Regions from separate parts of the Erwinia sp. E_sp_B01_1 genome, predicted to be linked through region 1. Evidence: predicted binding sites of a transcription regulator. Region 1 holds the regulator's gene; each other region holds the start of a gene.
What was found. The regulator CRP, encoded in region 1, controls carbon source genes, mostly activating them, when cyclic AMP is high. The targets are predictions, from matches to a motif close to ATGTGANNNNNNTCACAT.
Positions count from the first base shown of each region.

Region 2: a site for CRP is predicted at 8,336-8,353, ahead of deoC (deoxyribose-phosphate aldolase). Genes of this name have one in related genera too.
Region 3: a site for CRP is predicted at 3,880-3,897, ahead of VRC33_RS17350 (nucleoside-specific channel-forming protein Tsx). Genes of this name have one in related genera too.

Region 1 is NZ_CP142208.1:405,439-416,169, forward strand. It holds gene ppiA (peptidylprolyl isomerase A) at 1-329, shown strand, start outside; gene VRC33_RS01780 (putative adenosine monophosphate-protein transferase Fic) at 427-987, shown strand; gene VRC33_RS01785 (aminodeoxychorismate synthase component II) at 1,021-1,596, shown strand; gene VRC33_RS01790 (aspartate aminotransferase family protein) at 1,681-2,898, shown strand; gene VRC33_RS01795 (YccS/YhfK family putative transporter) at 3,076-5,154, opposite strand; gene crp (cAMP-activated global transcriptional regulator CRP) at 5,213-5,845, opposite strand; gene VRC33_RS01805 (OsmC family protein) at 6,154-6,555, shown strand; gene VRC33_RS01810 (phosphoribulokinase) at 6,565-7,476, opposite strand; gene VRC33_RS01815 (YheU family protein) at 7,566-7,784, opposite strand; gene VRC33_RS01820 (hydrolase) at 7,786-8,778, opposite strand; gene VRC33_RS01825 (LysE family translocator) at 8,864-9,466, shown strand; gene tauA (taurine ABC transporter substrate-binding protein) at 9,661-10,638, shown strand; gene tauB (taurine ABC transporter ATP-binding subunit) at 10,652-10,731, shown strand, end outside.
Region 2 is NZ_CP142208.1:701,857-712,587, forward strand. It holds gene VRC33_RS03405 (helix-turn-helix transcriptional regulator) at 561-1,121, opposite strand; gene yghU (glutathione-dependent disulfide-bond oxidoreductase) at 1,404-2,270, opposite strand; gene VRC33_RS03415 (DNA-3-methyladenine glycosylase I) at 2,475-3,122, shown strand; gene prfC (peptide chain release factor 3) at 3,401-4,990, shown strand; gene osmY (molecular chaperone OsmY) at 5,292-5,906, shown strand; gene VRC33_RS03430 (DUF1328 domain-containing protein) at 6,037-6,198, shown strand; gene VRC33_RS03435 (patatin family protein) at 6,339-7,391, shown strand; gene VRC33_RS03440 (TatD family hydrolase) at 7,388-8,164, shown strand; gene deoC (deoxyribose-phosphate aldolase) at 8,529-9,305, shown strand; gene deoA (thymidine phosphorylase) at 9,333-10,655, shown strand; gene deoB (phosphopentomutase) at 10,718-10,731, shown strand, end outside.
Region 3 is NZ_CP142208.1:3,709,720-3,720,450, forward strand. It holds gene VRC33_RS17325 (mannose/fructose/sorbose PTS transporter subunit IIA) at 1-195, shown strand, start outside; gene VRC33_RS17330 (mannose/fructose/sorbose PTS transporter subunit IIB) at 195-680, shown strand; gene VRC33_RS17335 (PTS mannose/fructose/sorbose transporter subunit IIC) at 749-1,540, shown strand; gene VRC33_RS17340 (PTS system mannose/fructose/sorbose family transporter subunit IID) at 1,552-2,376, shown strand; gene sorE (L-sorbose 1-phosphate reductase) at 2,429-3,655, shown strand; gene VRC33_RS17350 (nucleoside-specific channel-forming protein Tsx) at 4,099-4,965, shown strand; gene VRC33_RS17355 (hypothetical protein) at 5,054-5,473, opposite strand; gene mmuM (homocysteine S-methyltransferase) at 5,582-6,451, opposite strand; gene mmuP (S-methylmethionine permease) at 6,501-7,919, opposite strand; gene VRC33_RS17370 (DUF2002 family protein) at 8,074-8,409, opposite strand; gene VRC33_RS17375 (DUF883 family protein) at 8,571-8,897, shown strand; gene nrdH (glutaredoxin-like protein NrdH) at 9,170-9,412, shown strand; gene nrdI (class Ib ribonucleoside-diphosphate reductase assembly flavoprotein NrdI) at 9,417-9,827, shown strand; gene nrdE (class 1b ribonucleoside-diphosphate reductase subunit alpha) at 9,866-10,731, shown strand, end outside.

The sequences.
Region 1 (10,731 bases):
GCGGCTTTACCACGGATATGCAGCAGAAGCCCACTAACGCGCCGATCAAAAATGAAGCGGACAATGGTCTGTTGAATAAGCGCGGCACGATTTCTATGGCCCGTACGGCGGACAAAGACAGCGCTACCAGCCAGTTCTTTATCAACGTAGCGGACAATGCTTTCCTCGATCACGGACAGCGTGACTTCGGCTATGCCGTCTTCGGCAAAGTGGTAAAAGGGCAGGAGATTGCCGACAAAATCTCTCAGGTTCAGTCGCAGAACGTCGGCCCTTACCAGAATGTTCCGGTTAAGCCGGTGGTGATCCTTTCCGCAAAAGTCCTGCCTTAATCTCCCAACGGGTGATTGCTGCTTATAATAAGTGCAGTAACTTGCACGCGACCTGGAGGTCGCATTTCGCAGCAGTCACCACGTTCCGGGAGTCAGCATGTCCAAAAAGTTCACCGATAAGCAAAAACTAGCCCTCTGGCAGCAAAGGCAGGAAGCCAATTTCTTTGCCAGTTTCGCCCTGAGCGGTGCCACGCTGGATCCGGGTAATGGACATCCAGGTTTACCTCATTTACGTGCACTCCATCGCGCACTGTTCCATGACGTCCTGGAGGATGCCGGAGAACTGCGTCGGGTTGATATCGTGCTTGGCGACACCCCCTGCTGCCATTTCGAATATATCGAAAAAGAGGGCAATTCACTGATGCAGGCGCTGGAAGATGAAAATGGTCTGGCCGATCTGCCTCTGGATAAATTCACTGAACGCCTGGCCTGGTATTATTGCGAGCTGACGGTGCTGCATCCTTTCCTGCGTGGCAATGGCCGCACGCAACGTTTGCTGTTTGAGCAGATCGTTATTCAGGCCGGTTATGATATTCAGTGGAAGAAAACAGACAGCGACAGTTGGAAAGAGGCTAACCGCGCCAGCCTGGAAGGGGATCTGAGTTTACTCACCGCCGCGTTTGGCAAAGTGGTAAGCGAACGGCAGGAAAATGCGTAGAATGGCGGCGTCCCAGATCATCCCGGAGCCAACATGCTACTGCTTATCGATAACTACGACTCTTTTACCTGGAATCTTTACCAGTATTTTTGCGAGCTGGGGGCTGAGGTAGAGGTTCACCGTAACGATGAAATTTCGCTGGCGCAGATTGCGGATTTACAGCCGGAGCGGCTGGTGATTTCACCCGGGCCTTGCACGCCAGATGAGGCGGGGATTTCTCTGGCCGCTGTCCGTGAGTTTGCCGGGAAGATGCCCATTCTGGGCGTTTGTCTTGGACATCAGGCCATCGCACAGGCTTTCGGCGCTCGTGTAGTGCGTGCGCGTCAGGTGATGCACGGGAAAGTGTCGGCTATTGAACATAACGATCGTGGCGTGTTTGCTGGCCTGAACCATCCGCTAACCGTTACCCGTTATCATTCGTTGATAGTGGAAACGGCCTCGCTGCCGGAAGCGTTCGAGGTCACGGCATGGACACTCTCCAACGGAGAACCGGATGAGATCATGGGCTTTCGTCACCGTCATTTACCGCTGGAAGGCGTACAGTTTCATCCTGAAAGCATCCTCAGCGAGCAGGGGCATCAACTCCTCGGTAATTTCCTGAAAGCGTGAAATAATTGCAATTCAGTGATTTTTTATGCATATTTTGTGATTATAATTTCACTCTCTGACAACGAAAAAAACATGAGGTAGTCAATGGCAGCGGATAAATTAGCGGTAACGCGGGCGACGTTCGATGAGGTGATATTGCCTGTTTATGCACCAGCGCAGTTTGTGCCGGTGAAAGGCAAAGGCAGCCGGGTCTGGGATCAGCAGGGCAAAGAGTATATCGACTTTTCCGGTGGTATTGCGGTCACGGCGTTGGGGCACTGCCATCCGGCGTTGGTGGAAGCATTAAAAACTCAGGGCGAAACACTGTGGCATACCAGCAACGTGTTCACCAATGAGCCAGCTTTGCGCCTCGCCAGCAAGCTGATTGCCGCCACCTTTGCCGAACGTGTGTTCTTTGCCAACTCGGGTGCAGAAGCCAACGAAGCCGCTTTCAAGCTGGCGCGTTACTACGCTTCCAAACGTCATTCACCCTACAAAAGTAAAATCATTGCCTTCCATAACGGGTTTCATGGCCGCACGCTGTTTACCGTTTCCGTGGGTGGGCAGCCTAAATATTCTGACGGCTTTGGTCCGAAGCCTGCGGATATTGTCCATGTGCCGTTTAACGATCTGGCTGCCGTTAAGGCGGTGATTGATGACCATACCTGTGCCATTGTGGTTGAGCCGATTCAGGGCGAGGGCGGCGTGATGCCAGCGACTCTGGAGTTTATGCAGGGGCTGCGCGAATTATGTGATAAGCATCAGGCGCTGCTGGTGCTGGATGAAGTGCAGAGCGGTATGGGCAGGAGCGGCAAGCTGTTTGCTTATGAGCATTATGGCGTGCAGCCGGATATCCTCACCACCGCTAAAGCGCTGGGCGGCGGTTTCCCGGTCAGTGCGATGCTGACTACCAACGAGATCGCTTCCACTATGTCGCCGGGCGTTCATGGCACCACGTATGGCGGTAATCCGCTGGCCTGCGCCATAGCAGAAGCCGCGCTGGATATTATCAACACCGAAGAGGTGCTGAGCGGTGTGGAAGCTCGCCGTGAGCAGTTTGTCACCGCACTGAAGGCCCTCGATGTGAAGCTGGATTTGTTCAGCGATATTCGTGGCAAAGGGTTACTGATTGGTGCCGCACTGAAGCCGCAACATGCAGGTAAAGCGCGGGACATTCTGAATGCCGCCGCAGCGGAAGGAGTGATGATTCTGAATGCCGGAACGGATGTGATCCGTTTCGCCCCTTCGCTGGTAATTGAACCTACTGATATTGAAGAGGGCATGGCCCGCTTTGCTAAAGCGGTAGAACAAGCGCTGGCTTAACAGACCGACAGGGAGCTGAGCTGCTCAGCTCCCTGGGGATTTCCCATCAGCTCAAATTTTGCATCAGATCCCTTTCCACGCCATGCCGCTCTCTCACACCTGCATTCGTACCGCCCCCTGCAGACCGGCTGTCAGGCCCTCTTTCATCTCACCGTACAGGCAGCACAGGATAAGCAGTCAGGACGATTTTCTTAACTTGCGTGAGAGCCAGCGTCCGTGGTGCGGACGTGAACTCCAGGCGAGTGAGGAGATGGTATGCATCACGCTCAGATGCCCCAGAATACGCTTCACATGCCTTTCAAGAATGGTGACCGGCCCCTGATGAAACTCCACCTGTGAATCCAGCACGTTAGCTTCAGAGCTGGGGCCATCATATTCCAGTCGCTGCTGACAGCGTTGCAGTGCCACCTCGCAGGATTGCAAATAGCGCTCTGCCAGCGAAGAGGTCAGCATGGTGTGCTCGCGCGCCAGCGTGGTCATGGCATTGATATGCTCAACGATAAACTGACTGTGCGTTACCCAGAGTTTCATATCGGAAAGATAACTGGGATCAAATCCCGGCTCCTGCATCGCCTGATTCAGCGAGTTATACAGCGCGTTGTGAGCCTGATTTACTTTTATGCGCTGGTAAGCCAGCTTCACCGGATCCTGCTCATTCCCCAGTAAAAGCTGTAACGCATCCTGATAAGTGCCCAACGCATCGTGCGCATTCTGTCGCAGCAGACCGCTTTGCCACTGTGGCCATAACCAGACCATGCCGGCAAAGGCAATCAGACAGCCCATCAACGTATCCAGCAACCGGGGCAGCAGGAAATCTGCCCCATTCAGCGAGAGGAGCTGTAAAGAGTAAACGGCGGTGACGGTAAAACCGATCATGGCAAAGCCGTAGAACTTACGGATAAACAGATAGCTGATCAGGGTGATCGCCAGCATCACCAGCAGGACGATCGATTCCGGTGCCTGAAGTCGCAGGGTTATAGCCGCAATAACCAACCCGGCAAGCGTGCCAAGCGCACGGTGCTGGATCCTTACCCGGGTGGCACTGTAGCCATTCTGACTGACGAACATCACCGTCATCAGGATCCAGTAAGGTTTTGGCAGATTAAAGAACAGCGCCAGGGAGCTGGCAAAGGTCAGCATCACGGCGAACCGGCCTGCGGTTCGCAGGGCTGCGGATTTCAACGACAGATAGCTTTTGATGGCGGGCAGCAGAGGCAGCCGGCGTTGCCGATCGGCCATTAAGTCCCGCTGATAGAGAGGGCGCTGCGTGCGCAACACCCGTCCGATACGGCTGAAATGGTAATAGCAAAAGGTCCCAACCGGATTATCCGGATTCTGACGCGAAATTTTCTCCAGCGCCTGCAACTGTTTTTCCATGGTGAAACGGTTGGGCAGCTTGTGATAGAGGATATCGTCGGCCAGTTCACGCAGCCTGGCAGCTATAGTCTGAGCATTCCAGCGAATGACCGCTTCAGCATGGCTCTGCTCAACCAGTTTTTGCACCTCCTCCGGCTGATGCAGACTGACTGAGATATGTTCCTGCAAATCCAGCGCCACCTGAAATGCCCGGGTTAGCCGTTTATGATGGTTATAACGGGTAGCTGACAGCATGTGCATTTGCTGATAGCAGGTGGTGATCAGGTCGACAGCTTTCTGCTGTCGTATCAGCAGCGGAGGCAGGGCCTTTTCAGGATCGGTAAGCCGGGTCAGCAGGGTATATTTGGCTTCGCAATAGCCCGCCAGCTCCCGGTAGAGCAGGCTGAGAGTTTCGCGCATCGGCTGCTCTTTCCACAGCCAGAACCAGAACCAGTTAAAGACTCCGTACCAGATTGTGCCCAAAATATAGAGCATCGGCGGTTCCCAGACGGGCATACGTCCGGCCAGACTCAGCGTAAAAATTGCAGCAATCAGCGAGCCTGGCAGCAAACGCCCATGCAGCGGGCTTAGCTCCCCGGTAATGCCCAGCAGCATCGCCATCGTAAAGAGAATAACCGGCAGGGGAACGGCATGGCCGCCAAGGTACTGGATCAGGAAGCTGCTGAAGGCAAACAGGCTTCCGCCGACAATCAGGCGTTTGAAAAAACGTTTATGAGGCGTATCGAGACCAGCAATATTGCAACAGGCAGGCACTAAGGAAAAGAGTAAACCTCTCTGCAAATCGCCCAGCAGCCATCCTGTAGCCACGGGTAAACAGAGCACCAGCGTCTGGCGCAGTGCGTAATTAACTTCTGGGTGATAAATGATTCGACGCCACATCACTCCGTACCAAATAAAACGGCGCAACAGTAACTGTTGCGCCGTGGATCAGAGCCGATTAGCGAGTGCCGTAGACAACGATCGTTTTACCGTGTGCCGAGATCAGGTTTTGATCTTCCAGCATTTTCAGAATACGCCCTACCGTTTCACGTGAGCAGCCAACGATCTGCCCAATTTCCTGGCGGGTGATTTTGATCTGCATGCCGTCCGGATGCGTCATGGCGTCGGGTTGCTTCGCCAGGTTCAGCAGGGTTTGCGCGATGCGACCTGTCACATCGAGGAAAGCTAAATTGCCCACTTTCTCAGAAGTCACCTGCAGACGACGCGCCATCTGTGAAGAGAGACGCATCAGAATGTCAGGGTTAACCTGAATCAGCTGACGGAATTTTTTGTAGGAGATCTCAGCCACTTCACAGGCTGTCTTCGCACGTACCCACGCGCTGCGTTCCTGACCCTCTTCGAACAGGCCAAGCTCGCCAATGAAGTCACCCTGATTGAGGTAAGAGAGGATCATCTCTTTGCCTTCTTCATCCTTGATAAGTACCGCTACTGCGCCTTTGACGATGTAGTAGAGCGTTTCCGCCTTTTCACCCTGATGAATCAGCGTGCTTTTGGAGGGATACTTATGAATATGGCAATGTGACAGGAACCATTCAAGTGTCGGGTCTGTTTGCGGTTTGCCGAGAACCATTCGCTGTTATCCTCTGTTGTAATCGTGCCTAAATACAGGGGCAGAGTTCCCTGCCAGGCGTTGAAATAGTCAAGCGTTTCCCATCAGGAAATTTATTCGGGCCTCTGTCAAAAGCCTGGCTCGTTATGTCGTCCCGTTTCGTCATGCATGTAGAGTACTGACGAATATATTACAGCTTTGTTTGTAGCACAGCTTTCAATGGGTGTCTTCTGTTGTCTCGCTTCAGCATAGTGCGAAAACTGCCGCATTGCCGTTTTTCAGGGTAAAGCGTAATCTGAGGTTAACTGAATGAATTAGAGGAACTTGTTATGCAGGCTCGGGTAAAGTGGGTAGAAGGGTTAACGTTTTTGGGAGAATCCTCATCGGGACATCAGGTGTTGATGGATGGGAATTCAGGCGATAAGGCACCAAGCCCGATGGAAATGGTGCTGATGGCCGCGGGCGGATGCAGCGCAATAGATGTGGTTTCCATCCTGCAGAAGGGCCGTCATAACGTCAGGGATTGCGAGGTTAAGCTAACTTCAGAGCGCCGTGAGGAAGCACCCCGCCTGTTTACCCATATCAATATGCACTTTATTGTCAGCGGTGCAGCGCTGGCTGATAAGGCCGTAGCGCGTGCTGTGGATCTCTCCGCTGAGAAATATTGCTCTGTTGCGCTGATGTTAGGAAAGGGCGTGGAGATCACCCACAGTTATGAAGTGATTGAATAACAGGATAAGTCACTGCATCACCGTTTTGCTGCTGCCCCGCACTGTCGGGGCATCACTCAATTTTTTCCCCTGGATCAGCCGTTTCACCAGCGGCCCCATGATCAATTCCATCGCCAGCCCCATTTTTCCACCCGGCACCACTAATGTATTGATGTGGGAGATAAAAGACCCCTGTAGCATCGACAACAGGTAGGGGAAATCAATATCCTCCAGCGCCTGGAAGTGGATCACTACAAAGCTCTCATCCAGCGAGGGAATGGCTCGCGCAGCGAAGGGGTTAGAGGTATCTACAGTGGGGACGCGCTGGAAGTTGATGTGTGTGCGCGAGAACTGTGGGGTGATGAAATTAATGTAATCTTCCATAGAGCGCACTACCGAATCCATTACCGCCTCGCGGGAGTGCCCCCGTTCACTGGTGTCGCGCACTAATTTCTGGATCCACTCCAGGTTAACGATGGGGACCACGCCGACCAGCAGGTCAACATGCTGTGAAACGTTATCGGTAGGCGTCACGACACCGCCGTGCAGGCCTTCATAAAACAAAACGTCGGTAGGTTCAGGCAGGGGTTGCCACGGCGTAAAGGTGCCCGGAACCTGGTTCCACGGCACAGCTTCATCATAAGTGTGAAGGTATTTACGCGATTTGCCGCTGCCGCTACGGCCATATTCAGCAAAGGTGTGTTCCAGTAGCGCGAAGTCATTGGCTTCGGGACCGAAATAGCTGATATGCCGGCCCATATCGCGCGCCTTACGGATGGCCATGTCCATCTCAGGACGGGTGTAGCGATGAAAGCTGTCACCTTCGACTTCTGCAGCATGCAGATTCAGCTGCTGGAAAATTTTTCTGAAAGCCAGGCTGGTGGTAGTGGTTCCCGCTCCGCTGGAACCGGTCACCGCGATGACCGGATGTTTGGCTGACATGGCATACCTCCCTGAAAAAAATCACATCGATCCAGCATTGGTACCATGTTTAACGCACAGGTGTCATCTCTGTGCATTAAACCGCCTTGTTAACCGGTCACCTGGCCACGAGGCATAATATTTACTGTTTCATGCAGTTCTGACCACACCAGCACTACTTCGCCGCTGTTTAGCAGGCGGCGAACGTCTGCAACTTTTTGTTCAAGGGTCTTTTCCTGCTCGCCATAGTCAGTGCCCTCCCGCAGCACAAAGGCTTCCAGCAGGTTATCGAGAGTTTCAGCGTCTAAATCTTTCCAGGGAATAATCACGTTAGTTGTCCAGCCAGGTTGAAAGCCATTGAGGTATACGTTGCTCAAGCCACATTTGCGGTTTCCGCAGGGTGCCGCCGACAAATCCTACGTGGCCGCCATACTCCGTCAGCTGATAAGTGACGCTGGAAGGCAGCAGGCCGGCAGCGGGTATGACCTCGCTGGTCATAAAGGGATCGTCTTTAGCATGGATGATCAGCAAAGGTTTTGCCACGCCGGGCAGTAAAGGCATCGCGCTACAGCGGCGATAATAGTCTGTTGCATCCAGAAATCCGTGCGCTCTGGCCGTAATAACGTCATCAAAATCCCGCAGTTTTTTCAACGCCCGGAGCTGCGGAAGGTCGATGGGCAGCGTTCCGGGCCAGGCGAGTAATTTACGCTCGGCATTCTGCTTGAGCAGGCTGAGGAGATAGCGCTGGTAGAAACGGGAAAATCCCTGTTCCAGCTTCAGGCTACAGGGTTCAAGCATCAGTGGGGCAGAAACCACCACTCCGGCATCAAGCAGGCAGGCATTCCCCTGTTCACCCATCAGACAGGCCAGCATATTTCCCCCAAGAGAGAAACCCACAGCAGCGGTAGGCACCGCTCCCCATTCCTCCCTTAGCCACTGAAGAAAGAAGCGGGCATCGCTGGTTTCGCCGGAGTGATAAATTCGCCGCAGCCGGTTCGGTTCGCCGCTGCACCCACGGAAATGCATCACCACGCCCAGCCAGCCCCGCGCTTTACAGACCTGCAGCAGTCCGTGCGCGTAGGGACTGTGGAAGCTTCCCTCCAGCCCGTGAAAGAGCACAACCCTGGGCTTATGTTTAGCGCCAGCGGGATCTTCACTCCAGGCCAGATCGACAAAATCCGTATCCGGAAGCGTCAGGCGCTGCCAGTGAGGTTGCAGCTCAATCCGGCGGCGAATCAGCCGTGGCAAAATCGTTTGCAGATGGGCATTGCTCATGCCAGCCAGCGGCCTGAAAGGCAGGGCTGTTCCGTGATTAAAATTCATGTTCAAAATGCTTGTAGGATCCCTGTCACATTGCTAGCTTCGACAAGTTCGTTTCTGGTCAGGGGGTGAGGAGCACCCGTTTCATATGGAACTGAGTTTATTTTTATCAATGTTGGGCTTTTTATGGGTCGCAGCCATTACGCCAGGCCCTAATAATATGTTACTCACCGCCTCCGGCGCCAATTTTGGTTTTTTGCGCTCATTGTGGCTGTTGATCGGCATCATGCTCGGTATGCAGGTGATGCTGCTGATGGTCGCCTTTGGGATTGGCGGCTTGATTCTGCTCTATCCTTCGCTGCATCTCTTTTTGAAAATAGCTGGCAGTGTCTATCTCCTCTGGCTGGCGTGGAAAATAGCCACGGCAACCTATGAGAAACTGGAAACCAGTAGCGCACCTGCCGCACCGATGCCGTTCTGGCAGGGCGGGTTGCTGCAGCTTATTAATCCCAAAGCCTGGCTAATGGCGCTGGGTGCCGTCGCCAGCTTCAGCCTGGCAGGGGATGAGTATCGCCATTCCGTCATGGCCATCAGCATCGGTATGGCGCTGGTTAACGTGGTTTCAGGCCTGATCTGGCTGGGCTTCGGTTCGCTGATTGGCCGCATTTTGCGGAGCCGTCGCGCCTGGACCGTTTTTAACCTCTCAATGGGTCTCCTGACTGCCGCCTGCGTCCTGTTGATTTGGCGCTGAAGACGCTTTCTGAAAGAACCATCGCCACGCGGTGGTTTTTTTATGGCTTAAATCCGCTTTTAAGCTTTGGTTTCCAGTGATTGTTCTAAGGATGAATGGTTATAAAAGATAATTTTTAATTACTTTATCGCGATGATTGCTCTCGGTTACAAAGGCGTTATTCAGACAATAACGATCACTTACCGGGGCAGGTTATGGCGGGAAAATTCACTCTTACAATTATTGCGGCGGCACTTTCATTGTCGGCACTCAGCGCACAAGCGGTGGATGTCACCGTCGCTTATCAAACTTCTGCGGAGCCGGCCAAGATCGCTCAGGCTGATGATACCTTCGCCAAAGAGAGCGGGGCGAAAGTGGACTGGCGCAAGTTTGACAGTGGAGCCAGCGTGGTGCGCGCGTTAGCTTCCGGGGACGTGCAGATTGGCAATATCGGATCCAGTCCTCTGGCGGTGGCCGCCAGTCAGCAGGTGCCCATAGAGGTCTTCCTGCTGGCCTCTCAGCTGGGAAATTCTGAAGCGCTGGTAGTGAAGAAAACTATCAGCAGTCCGCAAGATCTGCTCGGCAAACGCATTGCGGTGCCGTTCATCTCCACCACGCATTACAGCCTGCTGTCAGCGCTTAAACACTGGGGCATCCGTCCCGATCAACTTCAAATTGTTAATCTTCAGCCCCCTGCAATTATTGCTGCCTGGCAACGGGGCGACATTGATGGCGCTTACGTCTGGGCGCCAGCGGTGAATGAACTGGAGAAGGAGGGCAAAGTCCTGACCGATTCAGCACGGGTTGGCGAGTGGGGTTCACCGACGCTGGATGTGTGGGTAGTACGCAAAGATTTTGCGCAGCAGCATCCTGAAGTGGTCACCGCATTTGCCCGTAGTGCGTTAACGGCGCAAAAAGGCTATCTCGACAATCCGGAACAGTGGCTGAAAGACGGTAATAACCTCAGCAAGCTGTCGCGTCTGAGCGGTGTTCCGGAAGACCAGGTTCCGGGTCTGGTTAAGGGCAATACCTATCTCACCGCCCGGCAACAGGTGGAGCAACTGGGGAAACCCGTGGATCAGGCCATTATCGATACCGCTAAATTCCTCAAAGCTCAGGGCAAGGTGCTTCAGGCGGCCAGTGATTACAGCGACTATGTTACCGATCGCTTTGTTAAGCAAATTGCTGAGTGATTAAGGGGATCCCATGCTGACAGTTTCGCATCTGACGGCCCGCTATGAAGGGCACCTCGCGCTGCAGGATATCAATTTGTCGATCGACAGCGG
Region 2 (10,731 bases), 300 kb from region 1:
TTCTGAAAAACGCACCGGACGCCATACTCGCCAAAGGTTTGTCTGGAACGCTGAGCATCAGCTTGAATCGGCGGTAACTGAAAGGCGTGGCGTTAAACAGGTCACTACGTACGGTTATGACGCTTTTGGGCGCCGCAGCTGGAAAAAAGACCCCTTCGGGATCACTCACTTCTTACAGAGTATATAATGCAAAAAACCATGAAAAATTTCACCATTAGCTAATAAGTTGTCACCCGCACTGCTTCTGTTCGCAAAATGTATTGTCTCATTCGGAGCTGTAGTAATTTATTATGGAGTTTGGTTGGCACATTAAGTCAGGATGAGGCTGCAGACCAGCGTGTCGTGCATAAAATTGATGGAGCCACTCTGATTGAGGGCTCACGGCGTTGCCATTTAATACCAGCAGCTTCTATCCCACCATACTTAGCCTGCCAGTTGTAATCGCTGGATTAGGATAAAGTGGTCTCGCGAAAGACATCTTATACCGTTCGTCCGGCTTCGACAGACCTCAGGGCGGCAATGATTTGGTGTCCTGTGAATCAAATCTTGCGATAACTAATTTATTCTTTTTCAATAGTCCCGATATTTATTGATAAGACTTTTCTGGCGTTTATGATTAGATCGTTATCAAAGGCATGGGCTAAAACTCTGGCATTCTCTTCATGCACATTAATTTTACGGTTTGCAAGGCTTAGTTCTTTGTTATCGCCATCGCCATCGCCAACGCCATTTTCCTCTATATTGATAATCTCATGGGTTTCACTATTGTCAGCAATCAGACTATTTTCTGGCGCTTTACCTTTCTTCATTTGGTATCTGAAAATAATACTTTCCAGTACTTCCACCACGATTTTTTGTTCTTCCTTATCTAACTCATGTACGCGTCTGAAAAGCGACATTAATTCACCTTCCGGTAATGATTCTTTAAATCCAAATAACAAATAATCAATACTTACGTGATGTTTTAAAGCAAGGGCATGTAAAGCTTTACCTGACGGGAATATCTTCCCTGTCACATAATTAATCCAGGTGTTGACGTTTATACCTATACTGGCAGCCATAGCTGGCTGAGAAAGTGAACTCTGTTCGCGGAGTTTCTGAAGTCTTGCGGCGACGGACATGGCAATATTCCTTGTTTAACCTGAGTCACTTACCTGTGACAATTCTCATCGGGTAAAGCATATCTGAATTTAATCAGCGCAGGAATATGCAATATATTCTGTTTGTTATTTTTATAAAGTAAAAAAACACATCATTATAGTGATTATTATTATTGATAGTATGGTTAATCCGACACGCCCGGTGTGGTGCTTCAGAATTATCCGGGCCAGCGCCCGGTAACAAATCTACATTAAGGGCATCTTTCAGATGCCCTTAATAACGACTTTTATGCTGACTTGCTATTAATTACCCAGCTTGTCTTCAGTACGAAGATCAAAATCAGAAGCATCATGGCGTTCGTGAAGCTGCTCGGACGGCTCGCCGAATGTACGGTTAACGATACGGCCTCGTTGCACTGCCGGACGCTGTGCTATTTCATCTGCCCAGCGCACCAGGTTTTTGTAAGATCCGGCATCAAGGAATTCAGCGGCATTATAAACCTGGCCTCTGACCAGCGCGCCGTACCAAGGCCAGATAGCAATATCAGCAATGGTATAGTTTTCCCCGGCGATGTAGCGGTTCTCAGCCAGCTGGCGATCCAGCAGGTCAAGCTGACGCTTGGCTTCCATGGTGAAGCGATCGATAGCGTATTCGATTTTTTCCGGCGCATAGCTGTAGAAGTGGCCGAAACCTCCGCCTAAATAAGGCGCAGAGCCCTGCAGCCAGAACAGCCAGTTCAGCGTCTCGGTACGCGCTGCCGCATCTTTTGGCAGGAAATGCCCAAATTTCTCGGCCAGATAGAGCAGGATGGCACCGGACTCAAATACACGAGTAGGCGGCGTGGTCGAGTGGTCCAGCAGCGCAGGGATTTTGGAGTTAGGATTGACCTCCACAAATCCGGAGGAGAACTGATCGCCCTCACCAATGCGGATCAGGTGTGCATCGTATTCGGCATCATTGACGTTCAACGCCAGTAACTCTTCCAGCAGGATGGTGACCTTCTGGCCGTTTGGCGTGCCCATCGAATACAGCTGAAGCGGATGCTTGCCGACTGGCAGGCTGGCTTCGGTACGTGCGCCAGCTGTGGGGCGGTTGATGCTTCCCCAGGTTCCGCCCGCTTCTTTATTTTCTGTCCAGACTTTGGCTGGCTGATAATCCGTTGTGCTCATAACCGAAATTCCCCTTTCTGATAAAAAAATGGCGCATCCTGGAGTTAACCCCACAGACGTCTCGCCGTTGATGGTCTAAAAATAGCTGCTGTGTCAGCAAAAAACCAAACGCGGTTGTTACATCGGATGTCAGGTATAGCACCGGGATATCTCCGGCGTTTGTCTTTAAAGAGCACTCTAATCAGCAATAAACGGGAAAACAGAATGGATGAGCACTACCTGGCCGACCTGAAAGAAGCAGGACTTACCCTCACCGATGATGGCCGCGTCTGCTGTTACTGGCAGCCCTCGATGCCGGACTATCACGATAATGAGTGGGGCAAGCCGGTGGTGGACGATCGTCGATTGTTCGAAAAAGTCTGTCTGGAAGGGTTTCATTCAGGTATGTCGTGGCAGCTTATTTATAATAAACGCGAAAACTTCCGCCGGGCTTTTTGCGATTTTGATTTCCACAAGGTTGCAGAATTCACCGATGAGGATGTTGCCAGGCTGATGGAGGACCAAAGCATTGTCCGTAACCGGGCAAAAATCCTCTCTGCTATAAATAACGCCAAAAGGGCGATTGCACTGGTTGAAGAGGCGGGTTCTCTGGCGGCCTGGTTCTGGCAGTTTGAACCCACGGCTGCCGATCGCCCCTCAACCGTTGATCTGGCGTACTGGCAGAATGCCAAAACCTCGCCTGAAGCGACGAAAATGTCTAAAGCGCTAAAGAAGCGAGGCTGGACATGGGTAGGGCCAGTTACCACTTATTCCCTGATGCAGGCGCTGGGTCTGATCAACGATCACATCAGCGGTTGCCAGTGCCGCGAAGCGTTCGAACAGCAGCGTGAAGCTCTGACTCGTCCAACCTGAACGTGAAGTTTTTGCCCGGGCATTGTATTGTATCCCCACAATTTTTCATCAAGAGGCCACGCCAGTGTAGAACCAGAATCCCCACCGCAATCCGCCTGAAAAAACAGCAATAACGGCTTCTGGCTTTGAATGCTGTACGCATTTATGGGGATTACGCGGCGTTCTGCATTGTTTCTAACCGCCGGATCGGTGAAAATGCCGGCCATTGATGATTAATCGCCTGTGCTGCCCTCGCGCCGTCTGCGCAGCGGTGGTACAGCACCCAACAGAGTTTTTTCATGTCTAATGCACCCTTTATGCAAGAGGTGGCTCGCCGCCGCACTTTTGCCATTATCTCCCACCCCGATGCGGGTAAAACCACCATCACTGAGAAAGTGTTGCTGTTCGGACAGGCTATCCAGACCGCCGGTACGGTAAAAGGCCGTGGTTCCAACCAGCATGCTAAATCTGACTGGATGGAGATGGAAAAGCAGCGTGGTATCTCCATCACCACCTCGGTGATGCAGTTCCCGTATCGCGAAAGCCTGGTGAACCTGCTGGATACGCCGGGGCACGAAGACTTCTCCGAAGATACTTATCGTACCCTGACGGCGGTGGACTGCTGCCTGATGGTCATTGATGCCGCGAAAGGCGTTGAAGATCGTACCCGTAAGCTGATGGAAGTCACCCGCCTGCGTGACACGCCGATCCTGACCTTTATGAACAAGCTGGACCGTGATATCCGCGATCCAATGGAAGTCATGGATGAAGTGGAAAGCGAGCTGAAGATCGCCTGTGCGCCCATCACCTGGCCGATCGGCTGCGGCAAGCTGTTTAAAGGTGTTTACCACCTTTATAAAAATGAAACTTACCTTTACCAGACCGGTAAAGGGCACACCATTCAGGAAGTGCGCGTGGTGAAAGGTCTGGATAACCCGGATCTGGATAAAGCGATCGGTGAAGAACTGGCTGGCCAGCTGCGTGAAGAGCTTGAGCTGGTGCAGGGTGCTTCCCATGAGTTCGACAAAGAAGCTTTCCTGGCCGGTGAGCTGACGCCGGTATTCTTTGGTACTGCACTGGGTAACTTTGGTGTGGACCATATGCTGGATGGTCTGGTTGAGTGGGCACCTTCTCCAATGCCACGTAAAACTGACCTGCGCACCGTGACGGCCGCTGATGACAAGTTCACCGGCTTTGTCTTTAAGATCCAGGCCAATATGGATCCTAAACACCGTGACCGCGTGGCTTTCATGCGTGTGGTGTCCGGCAAATACGAAAAAGGCATGAAGCTGCGCCAGGTTCGCCTGGGCAAGGATGTGGTGATTGCCGATGCGCTGACCTTTATGGCTGGCGACCGTTCGCACGTTGAAGAAGCTTATCCGGGCGACATCATTGGCCTGCACAACCACGGCACCATCCAGATCGGCGACACCTTTACTCAGGGTGAGAACATGAAGTTCACCGGTATTCCGAACTTCGCGCCGGAACTGTTCCGTCGAATCCGCCTGCGTGACCCGCTGAAACAGAAACAGCTGCTGAAAGGGCTGGTACAGCTTTCGGAGGAGGGCGCCGTGCAGGTGTTCCGTCCGGTACATAACAACGATCTGATTGTAGGCGCCGTAGGTGTACTGCAGTTTGACGTGGTTGTGGCGCGCCTGAAAAGCGAATACAACGTTGAAGCTATCTACGAATCCATCAACGTCTCTACCGCACGCTGGGTGGAATGCAGCGACGCGAAGAAGTTCGATGAGTTCCAGCGTAAAAATGAAGTGAACCTGGCGTTGGATGGCGGTGATAACCTCACCTACATTGCTCCTACTATGGTTAACCTCAACATTACCCAGGAGCGATATCCTGAAGTGGTGTTCCGGAAAACGCGCGAACACTAATAACGGACGAAATGTCGTCTACACTCTTTAAGCGATGCATTGTGCATCGCTTTTTTTTGGCCCTGTTTTGCCCGTTTCCCGGCTGAAAGTTACAGACTGCTCTTAAAAAAACTGCTTTTTGCGCATTTATCCATCATATCAACCACAAGCGGCGGTGAAATCCTGATTACCGTCTATATTTATTTCTACAGGACGAAAACAGGCGGCGCGGTAGCTGCAACGTCTCACTTACTACAGTCACGCCGTTTGTGACTGAAAGCTCACAGTTGTGAGTGCAATTACATGAAGAAGGAACACATCGATGAATACGACTAAGATGACTAAGACTCTGATGGCTGTACTGGTAGGTTCTGCACTGATTAGCGGTACTGCAATGGCAGAAGACACAGCGACCTCTAAAGTGCAGTCCTCAACTGACAGCGCCGGTTCTAAAATCGATAGTTCTATGAAAAAAGTCGGCGGGTACATGGATGACAGCGGCGTGACTGCCAAGGTGAAAGCCGAACTGGTAGACAACGACGCAATCAAAAGTACGGATATCTCTGTTGAGACACATTCAGGCGTCGTGACGCTGAGTGGTTTCGTTCCGTCTCAGGACCAGGCAGAACTGGCTGTAGCGGCAGCGAAGAAAGTTGAAGGCGTGAAATCTGTCAGCGATAAACTGCACGTTAAAGACAGCACAAAATCCAGCGTAAGCGGTTATGCCGGTGATGCGGCAACGACCAGCGAAATTAAAGCTAAACTGTTAGCAGACGACATCGTTCCTTCACGTAACGTGAAAGTGGAAACCACTAACGGTGTGGTCCAGCTGTCCGGTACGGTGAAAAGCCAGGCGCAGTCCGAACGCGCTGAAGGTATTGCCAAAGCTATTGATGGTGTGAAGAGCGTTAAGAACGATCTGACTGTGAAGTCATAAACAGAGGTGGTTCGCCTCATGATGAGGCGACCCACATCGAAAATGTTTGAAGAAAATAACCCAGTCTCGCCTGAAGGCGGATTGAATAAATCAGGCAGTTCGATTTCTAATATAGGGTAAGGAGAAGCTTATGTTTCGTTGGGGCATTATTTTTCTGGTTATCGCGCTCATCGCAGCAGCGTTAGGTTTTGGTGGTCTGGCTGGTACAGCCGCATGGGCAGCTAAAATCGTCTTTGTTGTCGGTATCATTATCTTCCTGATCAGCCTGTTCACTGGCCGTAAGAAGTTATAGACCGTCTGACAAATGATTCAACGGAGGCCAGTCAATGACTGGCCTCCGGCATTTTTGATACAAAAGAACGCAACAACCGCCAAACAGTTTCCTCCCTTCCCGTGTATCCTTCGCAATTTACTCCTCTGAGGATACTGTCTTTGGGCAAACGCATCCCCCTGACCCTCGGCAACATTGAGCCGCTGGGGCTGACCCCATTTCGTCCAGGCAAACTCGCTCTGGTCTGCGAAGGTGGTGGGCAGCGCGGTATCTTCACCGCAGGCGTGCTGGATGAATTCCAGCGGGCTAATTACAACCCGTTTGATCTGATGCTGGGTACCTCTGCGGGAGCGCAAAATCTCTCTGCCTATATCTGTGGCCAGCCTGGTTACGCGCGCAGGGTCATCACCCGTTACACCACCAGTAAACTGTTTTTTGATCCTCTGCGTTTTGTTCGTGGCGGGCACCTGATCGATCTCGACTGGCTGGTGGACGTTACCGCTCAGGAGTTTCCGCTGGCGATGGAAGCGGGCGAGAAGATGTTCTCCTCAGGCCGCGAGTTCTATATGTGCGCCTGTCGGAGTGATGATTATTCACCGGGCTACTTTGCGCCCACGGCGGCTAACTGGCTGAACATCATTAAAGCTTCCAGCGCCATTCCCGGTTTGTACCGCCCCGGTGTGGATATGGATGGTATCAGCTATCTGGATGGCGGCATCAGCGATGCCATTCCGGTGCGTGAAGCGGCACGGCGTGGGGCTGAAACCATCGTGGTTATCCGTACGGTGCCTTCGCAGATGACCTATACGCCGCAGTGGCTGAAGCGCATCGAACGCTGGCTCACGGACAGCGCCTTGCAGCCGCTGATGAATATTATGCATCTGCATGAGGAGAGCTACCGTGCCACTCAGGACTTTATTGAGAACCCGCCGGGCAAGCTGAACATTATTGAAATCTTTCCGCCGCATGTGCTTGCCAGCATGGCGTTGGGCAGCCGTGTGGCGTCACTGAATCAGGATTATCATCTGGGCCGCCGCTGTGGGCGCTATTTCCTGGCTACACTCGGTCAGTGGCTGCAGGAAAATGAGTCACTGGTCAGCCAGCAGCCGGTGATCCCACCCGCTCCTGTGGCTAATGAACCGATTCGTCAGGGCGCGATCCTGGATCCTCTGGCGGGAAATGATGCTGATTACGATAAAGGATCGCTGGCATGAATCCGACATTCGTCGATACGCACTGTCATTTTGATTTTGATCCCTTCTGCGGGAATGAGGAAGCCAGCCTTCGTCTGGCGGCAGAGGCCGGGGTGGAGAAGATCATCGTGGTGGGCGTTGCGGCGGATCGTTATGCCGGGGTGATGGCGCTGGCAGAACGCTGGGCACCGCTGTATGCCGCGCTGGGCACCCACCCGATGGCCATTGACCAGCATCAGGATGCGCATCTCGATCGGCTTGAAGGTTATCTCCGGCAACGTTCAGCAAAGCTGGTGGCGATCGGCGAGATCGGCCTGGATCTCTATATAGAAAATCCCCAGTTTGAGAAGCAGGAGAGGGTGCTCGATGCACAACTGCGGCTGGCGAAAAAATACGATCTGCCGGTGATCCTTCATTCACGCCGGACCCACGATAAGCTGGCGCAGCATCTGAAACGTCTCGACGTTCCCCGTCGCGGCGTGGTGCATGGTTTTGCCGGGAGCGAACAGCAGGCGCTGGCGTTTGTCCGCCTGGGCTATGCCATTGGCGTGGGGGGCACGATTACCTATGAGCGGGCCAGCAAAACCCGTAATACCATTGCGCGCCTGCCCCTCTCTTCGCTGCTGCTGGAAACAGATGCGCCGGATATGCCCCTGCAGGGCTTCCAGGGTCAGGCGAACCGCCCGGAGCGGGTAAAAAATGTCTGGCAAAGCCTGTGTGAACTGCGCGCCGAATCGCCGCAGGAGATCGCCGAAACCCTTCGTGAGAACACCCGCGCCCTTTTTCAGCTCTGACTGGCTAAACTCTTAAAGTCCCCCTTAATCCAAAGCTTCACCGCCTGAACGGCGATATTGTCATCTGTAGCGGTTATACTGCCCGAAAAATGTTATTATTATAACATTGCGCGCCGCTGCCGGTTAGTAATCGTATTCCTGACCCGCACTCTGGCGCTGAATGGGGTTGTTTTGTGATATTAGTCACATGGAAGGTACAATGCCTGCAACAGCATTCCCCTGTTCGTGAATTTCATCACGGAAAAGAGCTGCGCTTTTCCGTTACTATTTTAACATCACAGCCCTTGCCGGGGCTCAGGTGGTTGCTGGCGCTTTGCTGATGTGCGCTCTGGCAGTCCGCCTTAAACATTGTCTGGAGAACAACATGACCGACGCAATCGCCGCTGTACGCGCATTGAAACTGATGGATTTGACCACCCTGAATGATGATGACACCGATGAAAAAGTGATCGCGTTGTGTCATCAGGCTAAATCCCCTGCCGGTAACACTGCGGCCATCTGCATTTACCCACGCTTTATCCCCATCGCCCGTAAAACGCTGCGCGAACAGGGCACGCCGGATATCCGCATCGCTACCGTCACCAACTTCCCGCACGGCAATGACGATCTGGAGATTGCGCTGGCCGAAACCCACGCTGCGATCGCTTACGGCGCCGATGAGGTTGATGTGGTGTTCCCTTACCGTGCGCTGATCGCCGGTAATGAAGAGATTGGCTATGAGATCGTCAGCGCCTGTAAAGAAGCCTGCACAGACGCCGACGTGCTGCTGAAAGTGATCATCGAAACCGGCGAGTTGAAAACGCCTGAGCTGATCCGCAAAGCTTCTGAAATCGCCATCGCCGCCGGTGCCGATTTTATCAAAACGTCGACAGGTAAAGTGCCGGTCAACGCCACGCCAGAAGTGGCCGAAATCATGATGCGCGTTATCGCCGACAAAGGCGTTAAGCACCAGGTGGGCTTCAAACCTGCCGGTGGCGTGCGCACGGCGGAAGATGCGGCAATCTACCTGAAGCTGGCCGACGACATTCTGGGCAGTGACTGGGCTGATGCCCGTCACTTCCGGTTTGGCGCCTCCAGCCTGCTAGCCAGCCTGCTGACTGCGGCAGGGCATACGGGCGCGAAAAGCGATTCAGCCTATTAAGTTTCTCTATTAATGCCAGGGGGCAACGTGTTCCTGCCACAAGAAATTATCCGTAAAAAACGAGACGGCCAGGCGCTGAGCGAAGAAGAGATCCGTTACTTCATCAACGGCGTCCGTGATAACACCGTCTCTGAAGGACAAATCGCCGCACTGGCGATGACTATCTATTTTCACGATATGACTCTGCAGGAACGCGTGGCGCTGACCATGGCCATGCGAGATTCCGGGTCGGTGCTGAACTGGCAGTCGCTGGGCCTTAACGGGCCGGTGGTGGACAAGCACTCTACCGGCGGCGTGGGCGACGTGACGTCGCTGATGCTCGGCCCGATGGTGGCAGCCTGCGGCGGCTATGTGCCGATGATCTCAGGCCGTGGCCTCGGGCACACCGGCGGCACGCTGGATAAACTCGAAGCGATTCCTGGCTTTGATATCTTCCCGGATGATGAGACTTTCAGGCGCATTATCAAAGAGGTGGGCGTGGCAATTATTGGCCAGACCAACTCTCTTGCGCCAGCGGATAAACGCTTTTATGCCACCCGCGACATCACCGCTACCGTTGATTCCATCCCGCTGATCACCGCCTCAATTCTGGCGAAAAAACTGGCCGAAGGGCTGGATGCGCTGGTGATGGATGTCAAAGTAGGGTCGGGAGCCTTTATGCCGACCGTTGAGCAGTCTGAACTGCTGGCTCAGTCGATTGTGGGCGTGGCTAACGGCGCGGGTTGCAAAACCACGGCGCTGTTGACTGACATGAATCAGGTGCTGGCCTCCAGCGCGGGGAATGCGCTGGAAGTGCGTGAGGCGGTACGCTTCCTTACCGGTGAATACCGCAATCCTCGCCTGCTGGAAGTGACGCTGGCGCTGAGTGCGGAAATGCTGGTTTCTGGCGGGCTGGCGGCTGATACCGCAGAGGCGACCAGAAAACTGCAGGCGGTGCTGGATAACGGCAAAGCGGCAGAAGTTTTCGCGCGCATGGTAGCCGCTCAGAAAGGCCCGGCAGATTTTATAGAGAAGATGGACAAGTATCTGCCAGCCCCGATGCTCAGCAAGGCGCTTTATGCCGACAAGCCTGGCATCGTCAGCGCCATGGATACCCGTGCGCTGGGAATGGCGGTAGTGGGAATGGGAGGCGGCCGTCGTCAGGCCAGTGATACGCTGGATTACAGCGTGGGCTTCAGCGAGATGGCGCAGCTGGGTGACCAGGCCGATAACCAGCGTCCTCTGGCAGTGATCCATGCGGCCACCGAGTCTGACTGGCAGGAAGCGGCTAAGGCAGTTAAACGCGCGATCACATTAAGCGAAACTGCACCGCACCCGACGCCAGTTATCTGTCGCAGAATCACAGCATAAGCGTCATACTATTCTGATCGATAAAATTTAAGCTCATCGCGTTAAAGACGCAGGAGACCAGGATGAAACGTGCATT
Region 3 (10,731 bases), 1.5 Mb from region 1:
AATGCCGCCGCCTCGCTGGCAATGCATAATGCACGTCTAAGAGTCATCAGTGGGCTTTCATTACCCCTGGCGCTGGAGTTAGTGGATAACCAGAACAGTATGAATATTGATGAGCTCTGTAATCATCTCACTAAGATCGCACTTCAAACCTGTGTGGTCTGGCAACCTCTGGAAATCGCTGAGGAGGATTTCTGATGAACATTACGCTCGCCCGAATAGATGACAGGCTGATTCACGGCCAGGTCACGACAGTCTGGTCTAAAATCGCCAACGCACAGCGCATTATTATCTGTAATGATGAAGTATTTAATGATGAAGTTCGTCGCACTTTATTACGCCAGGCAGCCCCGCCGGGCATCAAAGTCAATGTGGTGAATATTGAAAAAGCCGTTGCGGTTTATCACAACCCACAATATCAGGGAGAAAATGTATTTTATCTGTTTACTAACCCGCAGGATGTATTAAAAATGGTTAACCTCGGTGTAAAAATAGACACCGTTAACATAGGCGGTATGGCATGGCGGCCAGGCAGACAACAGTTAACTAAAGCTGTCTCTTTAGCTGATGAAGATATTACGGCCTTTAAGGCTCTGGATGAAATTGGCGTAAAACTGGATTTGCGGGTCGTCGCTTCAGATCCTTCAGTGAATATAATTGATAAAATAAAAACCTCGTTTTAATTAAAAAGCCTCACCAGCAGTTTAATGCCTTTACCGGCAGGGATATTTATACTCTAAAGGTGACACTCATGGAAATCAGTACGCTACAAATAATAGCCATATTTATCTTTTCCTGTATCGCGGGCATGGGCAGTGTTCTGGATGAATTTCAGACTCATCGGCCATTAATCGCCTGTACTCTGATTGGTTTAATACTCGGTGACCTGAAGACCGGAATTATGCTCGGGGGAACGCTGGAGCTTATTGCGCTGGGATGGATGAATGTCGGTGCGGCGCAATCTCCGGATTCCGCCCTCGCCAGTATTATTTCCGCCATTCTGGTCATAGTAGGACAGCAAAGTATTGCCACGGGTATCGCCATTGCCCTTCCTGTGGCCGCAGCAGGTCAGGTACTGACCGTTCTTGCCCGTACCCTCACCGTAGTCTTCCAGCACGCAGCGGACAAAGCCGCAGAACAGGCGAGATTCCGCACTATCGATATCCTGCATGTTTCCGCTCTTGGCGTTCAGGCATTGCGCGTTGCTGTACCCGCTCTGGTTGTCTCCCTGTTCGTCAGCGCGGATATGGTCAGCCATATGCTTAATGCCATTCCGGTATTCGTGACCCAGGGCCTGCAAATTGCCGGAGGGTTCATCGTGGTGGTGGGCTATGCCATGGTGCTGCGCATGATGGGCGTGAAGTACCTGATGCCCTTCTTTTTCCTCGGTTTCCTTGTTGGCGGCTACCTCAATTTCAGCCTGCTGGCTTTTGGTTGCGTGGGCATGATCATCGCCCTGGTGTATGTCCAGCTGAATCCGCAATGGCGTAAACCCGGTGCCCAGGTTCACTCCGCCTCTGCCCTCGATCAACTTGATGATTAATGGAGCCTTTCATGGAACAGAAGAAACTTACCCGATCCGACCTGTTCAGTATGTTTGTCCGGTCAAATCTGCAACAGGCCTCGTTTAATTACGAACGCATTCATGCGCTGGGTTTTTGTTACGACATGATCCCCGCGATCAAACGTTTGTATCCACGCAAGGAAGATCAGATTGCGGCACTGAAGCGTCATCTGGTGTTCTTCAACACCACGCCTGCGGTGTGCGGCCCGGTTCTGGGCGTCACTGCCGCGATGGAAGAGGCGCGGGCTAACGGCGCAGAGATCGACGATGGCGCGATCAACAGTATTAAGGTCGGTCTGATGGGGCCACTGGCAGGTGTGGGCGACCCGCTGGTCTGGGGAACCCTGCGACCGGTCACTGCGGCGCTGGGGGCTTCTCTGGCCTTGTCCGGAAATATACTGGGCCCGCTGCTTTTCTTCATCCTCTTCAATGCCGCGCGTCTGGCGCTGAAATGGTATGGCCTGCAGTACGGGTTTAAGAAAGGAGTGAATATTGTCAGCGATATGGGTGGAAATGTGCTGCAAAAACTCACCGAAGGCGCTTCCATCCTGGGGCTGTTTGTCATGGGCGTGCTGGTTACCAAATGGACCCGTATCAACGTGCCCTTGGTCATTTCACACACTCCGGGGGCGGAGGGCACCACCGTCACCATGACCGTGCAAAACATTCTCGATCAGCTCTGCCCTGGCTTGCTGGCGCTGGGCCTGACCCTGCTGATGGTACGTCTGCTGAATAAGAAGATTAATCCCGTCTGGCTGATTTTTGGCCTGTTTGGTCTGGGGATTATCGGTAACGCATCAGGCTTCCTGTCCTGATCTTCCGCCCCGGTTCAGACCGGGGTTACTCACTATTATGAGGGGGTTAACTATGAAAACAACAGCTCTGCGTCTGTATGGTAAACGTGATTTACGCCTGGAAACCTTTGACCTTCCACCGATGAAGGAAGATGAAATTCTGGCAACGGTGGTCACGGACAGCCTGTGCCTCTCCTCCTGGAAAGAGGCGAATCAGGGTAAGGATCACAAGAAGGTGCCTGATGATGTTGCCACCCATCCGGTGATCATCGGCCATGAATTCTGCGGAGATATTCTTGCCGTTGGAAAAAAATGGCAGCATCAGTTTCAGGCCGGGCAACGCTATGTGATTCAGGCCAATCTGCAACTGCCGGATCGCCCTGACTGCCCCGGTTACTCTTTCCCCTGGATCGGCGGTGAAGCCACGCATATTGTCATTCCCAATGAGGTGATGGAGCAGAATTGCCTGCTGGCTTATAAGGGTGAGACCTATTTTGAAGGCTCGCTGGTTGAACCGCTTTCCTGCGTGATTGGCGCTTTTAATGCGAATTACCATCTTCAGGAGGGTAGCTATAACCACAAAATGGGGATCCGCCCACAGGGACGCACCCTGATCCTTGGCGGGACTGGTCCAATGGGATTACTGGCGACAGATTACGCCCTTCATGGTCCCGTCAATCCCGCCCTGCTGGTTGTCACCGATAACCATGACGAAAAGCTCAATTACGCGCGTCTGCACTATCCTTCCGGGCCTCAGACGAAGATTCATTACCTGAACAAACTGGAGGCCTCTGATGAAAATCTGATGGCATTGAGCGATGGTGAAGGCTATGACGATATTTTTGTGTTTGTTCCGAATGAAGCGCTGGTGACCCAGGCTTCCTCGCTGCTTGCCCCGGATGGCTGTGTCAATTTCTTTGCCGGCCCCCAGAACAGGCAGTTCAGCGCGCCCATCAATTTCTATGACGTGCATTACTCTTTCACCCACTATGTTGGCACTTCTGGTGGCAATACAGAGGATATGCTCAACGCCGTGAAGCTGATTGAGGAGAAAAAAGTTCAGGCTGCAAAGGTAGTGACGCATATTCTCGGGCTGAACGCAGCAGGTGAAGCCACCCTTGATCTTCCGGCCATCGTAGGCGGTAAAAAACTGGTTTACACCGGTAAAAATCTGCCGCTGACTTCGTTGAAAAAAATTGAAAATCCTGAACTGCGCGCCATCCTGGACCGCCATCAGGGATTATGGTCAGCCGAGGCCGAGCAATATTTGTTAAAGCATGCTGAGGCTATCGACGCCTGATGTAACCCGCTTTTAACCGGGACGCTTATAAAATCGGCCCCTGTCAGGGGGCCTGAATCATAAGTTTCCCTTATCACACTCACCCCCAACCGGAAGACATAATCATGGCCAGATGGAGGGGACTGTCATGCCATCAGGCTTTAAATCGCGAGGCAAACGATTACTCCCCCAATAATGTCCATTGCAGCCTGCCTGCCGGTCAAAAACCCTGCACTGGAATTATTTTGTGATGCACATCACACTTTAATTAAAGTGAAATGAAACAGAGTTTGACAAGTGTGAGCAATCTCTATTTCCTTAAGCCCGGATAGCGGCACACTGCCGCAGCATTCAATACGGGTGTTTTTTGCTGTGAATACAGCCACCCTTCTCCTGGCTGTCGACGACTTAACAAGACCATCGCAGTGGCTGCAGAAAATGGTCATTAAGCATGTGGTAATATAATGAAATATAAAATTCTGATGGCTGGCGCACTTGCGGCGCTCTCTTATAGTGTCTCTTCAACGGCGGCTACTGATGCACCGGAATACGTTTCCGACTGGTGGCACCAGAGCGTTAACGTGGTGGGCAGCACCCACACCCGTTTCGGACCTCAGTTCAATAATGACGTCTATCTCGAATACGAAGCCTTTGCTAAAAAAGACTGGTTCGATTTCTACGGCTACCTGGATGCCACCAACTTCTTTGGCGTGGGCAACTCCAACGCCAACGGTATTTTCGATCACGGCTCCCCGCTGTTTATGGAGATCGAACCCCGCTTCTCCATCGACAAGCTGACCAATACCGATTTGAGCTTTGGTCCGTTCAAAGAGTGGTACTTCGCGAACAACTATATCTACGATATGGGTCACAACAGTGATAACCGTCAGAACACCTGGTATATGGGTCTGGGCACCGATATCGATACGCATTCTGATATCGGACTCTCGCTGAACGTTTATGCCAAATACCAGTGGGAAAACTACGGCGCAGCCAATGAAAACAGCTGGGATGGTTACCGCTTCAAGGTGAAATACTTCGTGCCTATTACCACCCTGTGGGGCGGTAATCTGGGCTATGTTGGTTTCACTAACTTTGACTGGGGTTCCGACCTGCGTGATAAGTCTGATGCATCCCGTACCAGCAACTCTATCGCCTCCAGCCATATCCTCTCTCTGGGCTATGATCACTGGCACTACTCGGTTGTGGCGCGTTATTTCCACAACGGCGGACAGTGGGCCGATGGCCAGGAGCTGAACTTTGGTAACGGTCCGTTTGAAGTGAAATCGACCGGCTGGGGTTACTACCTGGTGGTGGGTTACAACTTCTGATGCGTTGAACGCGCTCTCTCAACGCCAGCGCCTTAAACAGCGCTGGCGTTGTTGTTTCTGCCCCTGAATCGCAGCGTCCGGGACTATATTACCCGCGCGCGCCTACCGGATTCATGATGGTATGCACTCTTTCCGGCTCGATGTTATACATCCCACCGTTGAAAGGATCGACAAGCAGCCAGCCAGGGAAGCCGCCCAGTGGAATATTCCCCAGGATGTACCAGAGGTTTGGCCTCTCTTCCAGCGGAATGGTCTGCGGCACGTAGCCTGCCCGCTCCAGCATCAGTCGGTACTTTTTCTTACCGAAATAGCTGCCATCCGATTTCAGCAGAGAAACCGTTTGCGGCGTCACGCCTTCTGCCACTGCCCGCCCTGTTTCATCCTGCACCACAAATTTGACGCCCTGAGGCCAGGTCTGAATTGAGACGTCCTGGGCTTTGTCACCCACGATTGTGGCACAGCCACTCAGTAACCACGCTGCAGTCAGCGCCAGTAAAAGCCTTGTCATAAATGTTCCTGCCAGAGTAAATATTCAGAATAGTCTAAGCGGAGTCTGCCGGGTTTTCATTAATAACGCCCGGCGAATACGGGCGTAATAAGGGAAATTTTCAGGGGGTTATCTTGAATGCCGTTTTGCGATGGCTGAGATATCTGCAGGCGTGGTCCGGCAGCAGCCTCCAATCAGTTTTGCTCCGGCAGCCTGCCAGGCGGAGAGATTGTCGGTTAGCGTGCAGCCAGAGGCATCACTGTGCCAGGTTTTGCTGGTGGCGTCGTACTGCTCGCCTGAGTTTGGGTAAACCACCAGCGGCTTGCTGGTCAGGGCGGAGAGCGCCTGAAGAGCCGCAGTGACCTGATCCAGAGCGATACAGTTAAGGCCCAGCGCCACGGCCTGAGGGCAGTTATCCAGCAGGGCCACGACTTCGCTCAGTGACGTACCGTCGCTGAGGTGCTCACTATCACGCAGCGTGAAGGAAAACCAGGCGGGGGTGTCGGGGAATTCAGCCAGCACAGCGACCAGAGCCTGAATTTCAGCAAAGGAGGGCAGCGTTTCACAGGCCAGGATATCCGCCCCGGCCTCCACCAGCGCCCGAATGCGGGGACGATGGAAATCCATCATTGCTGGTTGCGGCAGGGAGTAATCACCCCGGTATTCCGAGCCATCCGCCAGATACGCGCCGTAGGGCCCGACAGATCCTGCAATCAACAGATTAACTGCCTGCGGATTCGCTGCCTGATAATCGGCTCTGGCACGACTTGCCAGCTCCACGCTTCTGGCAATCAGTGCCAGCGACTTTGGTTCATCCAGCCCCCGTTTTGCAAATCCCTGCGGGGTAGCCTGATAGCTGGCGGTAATGGCAACCTGAGCGCCAGCGTTGAAATAGTCGTAATGCACCTGGTAAATAAGCTCAGGGTTTTCAATCAGCACTTTCGCTGACCATAAAGCATCGGTCAGATCACAGCCGCGTGCTTCCAGTTCGGTAGCCATCGCGCCATCCAGTACCAGACCTGCGGCAACCCGTTTTTCAACAGGGATATTATTCGGTAACACGCAAAGCCTCCTTAGCCTTTTCGCGCTTTTTCAGCAGCTGAGTCAGATAGAAAGCCCCGTAGCACAGCGCTACAAAGGGCAGGCCGCAGTATAACGCAATGCGTTGTTCAGGATCGAAGGCCAGCCCTACACAGGCCAGCAGACAGAGCAGGAAGCCCACAATCGGGGTGACAGGGAACCACGGAGCGCGATATTTGAGTTCCGAAAGCGGTTTACCTGCACGCAGATGTGCACGACGGAAGAAAAAGTGTGAGGCGCAGATACTCAGCCAGACAGCCACTACCGCAAAACCGGAGATGGCTGAAAGCGCCACAAATACGGTATCCGGCGCGATCACGCTGGAAAAAAGCGCCAGCAAACCACCCAGCATGCTGACCGAAATGGCCATCAACGGGATACCGCGAGGGGTCAGCCTTGCGAAACAGCGTGGCAACGTTTGCTGATTAGAGAGCGACCAGAGCATGCGGCCAGAAGCATAAAGCCCGGAGTTTGCCGCAGAAAGGATCGCCGTCAGGATCACAAAGTTGAAAATGTCGGCTGCATAGGGAATACCGATCTTTTCAAAGACCAGTACAAACGGGCTTTTGACGATCCCGGCCTGATCCATCGGGATCAGCGCCGCCAGGATCAGCACGGTGCCAATAAAGAAGATGATCAGGCGGGCTACGGTAGTCCGGATCGCCAGTGGCAGAACCTTATGCGGGTTTTCCGTTTCACCGGCGGCAATGCCAATCAGCTCAGTGCCGGAGAAAGCGAAGTTCACGGCAACCATGGTCATCAGAATAGGCAGCCCACCGTGCGGCAACCAGCCCGAAGCCGTCAGATTGTGGAAAAACGGGGCGCTGCTGCCATCTTTCAGCGGGATAAAGCCGAACATGGCTGCACCGCCCAGAATAATAAAAGCCAGGATGGTGATCACTTTGATCACAGAGAACCAGAACTCCCCCTCCGCGAAGAAGCGCGAGGAGACCACATTCAGCAGAAAGATTAGCCCGCAGAACAGTGAGCACCATAGCCAGACGGGCGAGTCCGGGAACCAGTATTGCATACAGAATCCGGCGGCTGTCAGGCTGGATCCCAGCGCCACTGTCCAGGTCAGCCAGTAGAGCCAGGCCACCGTATAGCCTGTCGCAGGGCCGAGATAGCGTGCAGCATAAACATGAAAAGCACCGGTTTCCGGCATCGCAACAGAGAGTTCCCCCAGGCTGAGCATCACCAGATAAACCACCAGCGCACCGATCAGATAGGCCAAAAGCGTGCCTGCCGCGCCAGTAGTGGAGATGATATAGCCGGTGTTGAAGAACAGGCCGGTGCCAATTACGCCGCCTAAGGAGAGCATCACCAGGTGGCGGGCTTTCATGCTGCGCTTAAATTGTTGCGTTGTGTCGGGGTTACTTTGCTGCATCACGGACTTATCCATATAGACGTCTAAACTTCCACATGGGGTCAGCGTTATACCGATTCTGGCTTCTGAAAGCAACGTTACTGAATGTGGGGGATGGGCCGGGAGGCAGGGTTTTCAGCGCTGGCGCGCGCCGAAAACTCACAGGACGGAATGATTAACCAAACATATTCACAATATAACGTTCCAGGGCAGCCCGGGAGCTGAATCCATGAGGGATGCCGTAGTGATCCTGATTCTCTCCCGCCAGATACATTGGGAACTGCACATATTCATCACAGGACTTCATCTCTGAAGCCGGGTGGGCATAGCCGTGGCTTTTCTCTTTCAGCGTAGGGTGAATAACCAGTGCGGTACGACCCATACGCGCTTCACGATTAACATAAACATAGTTATCGCCGCGGCGATAACCATAGGCTTTTGGTGTCACCGCGTCCATTTCAAATCCCGCACCTTCCAGTACGCGAGCGACCTCATCAGGGCGTAAGTACATGCTGATTCCTCTAATCGTGCCAACCCTGCAACTTTACATCAGCGTGAAGGTTGAGCGCTTTCGGAATAATCCATAAAGGCGCGGGTTCGGGGTCCGGGTCACTAAAAATCTGCGTGATGGTCTACAGTTAATAGTACATTTCATTTCTAAGGGAGATAAATATGTTTAACCGGAAAACAAAAAATGATGACATTGATATTAATCAGGACGTGTCTCAACTGGCCGATACTCTCGACGATTTGCTGAAATCTTACGGTAGCAAAACCAAAGATGAAGTGGATGGTGCCCGCTCACGCGCAGAGGCTTTACTGAAAGAGACCCGCGCTAAGCTTAACGGCAAAAACCGTGTCACTCAGGTGGCAAAGGATGCCGGTGTGCAGGTGGACTCCTATGTTCGTGATAAACCCTGGCACGGCGTGGGCATCGGTGCAGCGGTAGGTATTTTGGTTGGGGCCCTGATTGCAACGACTACAACGCCACGTAACTAATTTATCATCTTCATCCAAATCCCTGCTGTTTGCGCCGCAGGGATTTTTTTGCCCCGCCCTTTTCCCCGCATTCCCTGACTGACAAGGCTTCCAGCCGCGATTATCCGAAAAACGCACATAGGCTTGCACAATGCGTGGTTGCATTCTCACAACGCTATATCTAGTATTAATGCATCAACACAAACACAATATGTGGTTATTCACCGGCACCAGACACCAGCAAGATGCGTGCCAGATGAGACGAAAACCAGCCTATAAGGTAAATACGAATCATGCGCATTATTATTTACACAAAGAACAACTGTGTCCAGTGCAATGCAACTAAAAACGCGATGGATAAGCAGGGGATCGATTACAAGCTGGTTAACCTCGACCAGGAACCGGCCGCGATCGAGACCCTGAAATCTCTGGGCTACCGTCAGGTGCCGGTGGTGATGGCGGAAGAAGATCACTGGAGCGGTTTCCGTCCGGATAAAATATCCGCTCTCGGTCAGCTTACGGCGATGCAGGGCTGAGAGGATGTTCACACTGGTCTATTTCTCCAGCCAGTCTGAAAACACTCACCGCTTTGTTATGCGAACCGGCCTGCCCGCCCGTCGTATCCCGCTGGATATCGCGCAGCGTTTGCAGGTCGACCAGCCTTATATCCTGGTGGTACCCAGCTACGGCGGCGGCACCAGCAGGGGTGCGGTGCCTAAGCAAGTCATCCAGTTTTTGAACGATGTCAGTAACCGCCAGCTTATCCGGGGTGTTATCGCCTCAGGTAACCGCAATTTTGGCGAGGCGTACTGCCTGGCAGGCAGCATCATTGCGCAGAAATGCCAGGTGCCCTGCCTCTACCGGTTTGAATTACTGGGCACCGCCGACGACATCGCCAACGTTTATCAGGGAGTAACCCAATTTTGGCAGCGACAGAGAGTACCCTCTTAACCCCCACAGCCTGTCTGGATTATCATTCGCTGAATGCGATGCTGAATCTCTATGATGCTGAAGGCAATATTCAGTTTGAGAAAGATAAGGAAGCGACACGCCAGTACTTCCTGCAGCATGTCCTGCCCAATACGGTGAAGTTTGATTCAGTGGGTGAGCGCTTACAATATCTGGTGTCCGAAGGCTATTACGAAGCAGAGGTACTGAACGCCTATCCGTTTGCTTTTGTCACCACGCTGTTTGAGCAGGCTTATCAACGCCGCTTTCGCTTTCAGACCTTCCTGGGCGCGTGGAAGTTTTATACCAGCTACACGCTGAAAACCTTTGACGGCAAACGCTATCTTGAAGGCTTTACTGAACGTGTCTGTATGGTGGCGCTGACGCTGGCCAAAGGAGATCAGGCTTTAGCCCTGTCGCTGATGGAAGAGATGCTTTCCGGACGCTTCCAGCCTGCCACCCCCACTTTCCTCAACTGTGGGAAACAGCAACGTGGCGAGCTGGTGTCATGTTTCCTGCTGCGTATTGAAGACAATATGGAATCCATCGGCCGCTCGGTGAACTCCGCCCTTCAGCTCTCCAAGCGCGGCGGCGGCGTGGCGTTTCTGCTGTCGAATCTGCGTGAAGCCGGTGCGCCGATTAAGCGCATTGAAAACCAGTCTTCCGGGGTGATCCCGGTGATGAAAATGCTGGAAGATGCCTTTTCCTATGCCAATCAGCTCGGCGCGCGCCAGGGAGCCGGTGCCGTTTATCTGCATGCGCATCATCCGGATATCCTGCGTTTCCTGGATACCAAGCGTGAAAACGCGGATGAAAAAATTCGCATCAAAACGCTGTCGCTGGGCGTGGTCATTCCGGATATCACTTTCCAGCTGGCTAAAACCCATCAGCCCATGGCGTTGTTTTC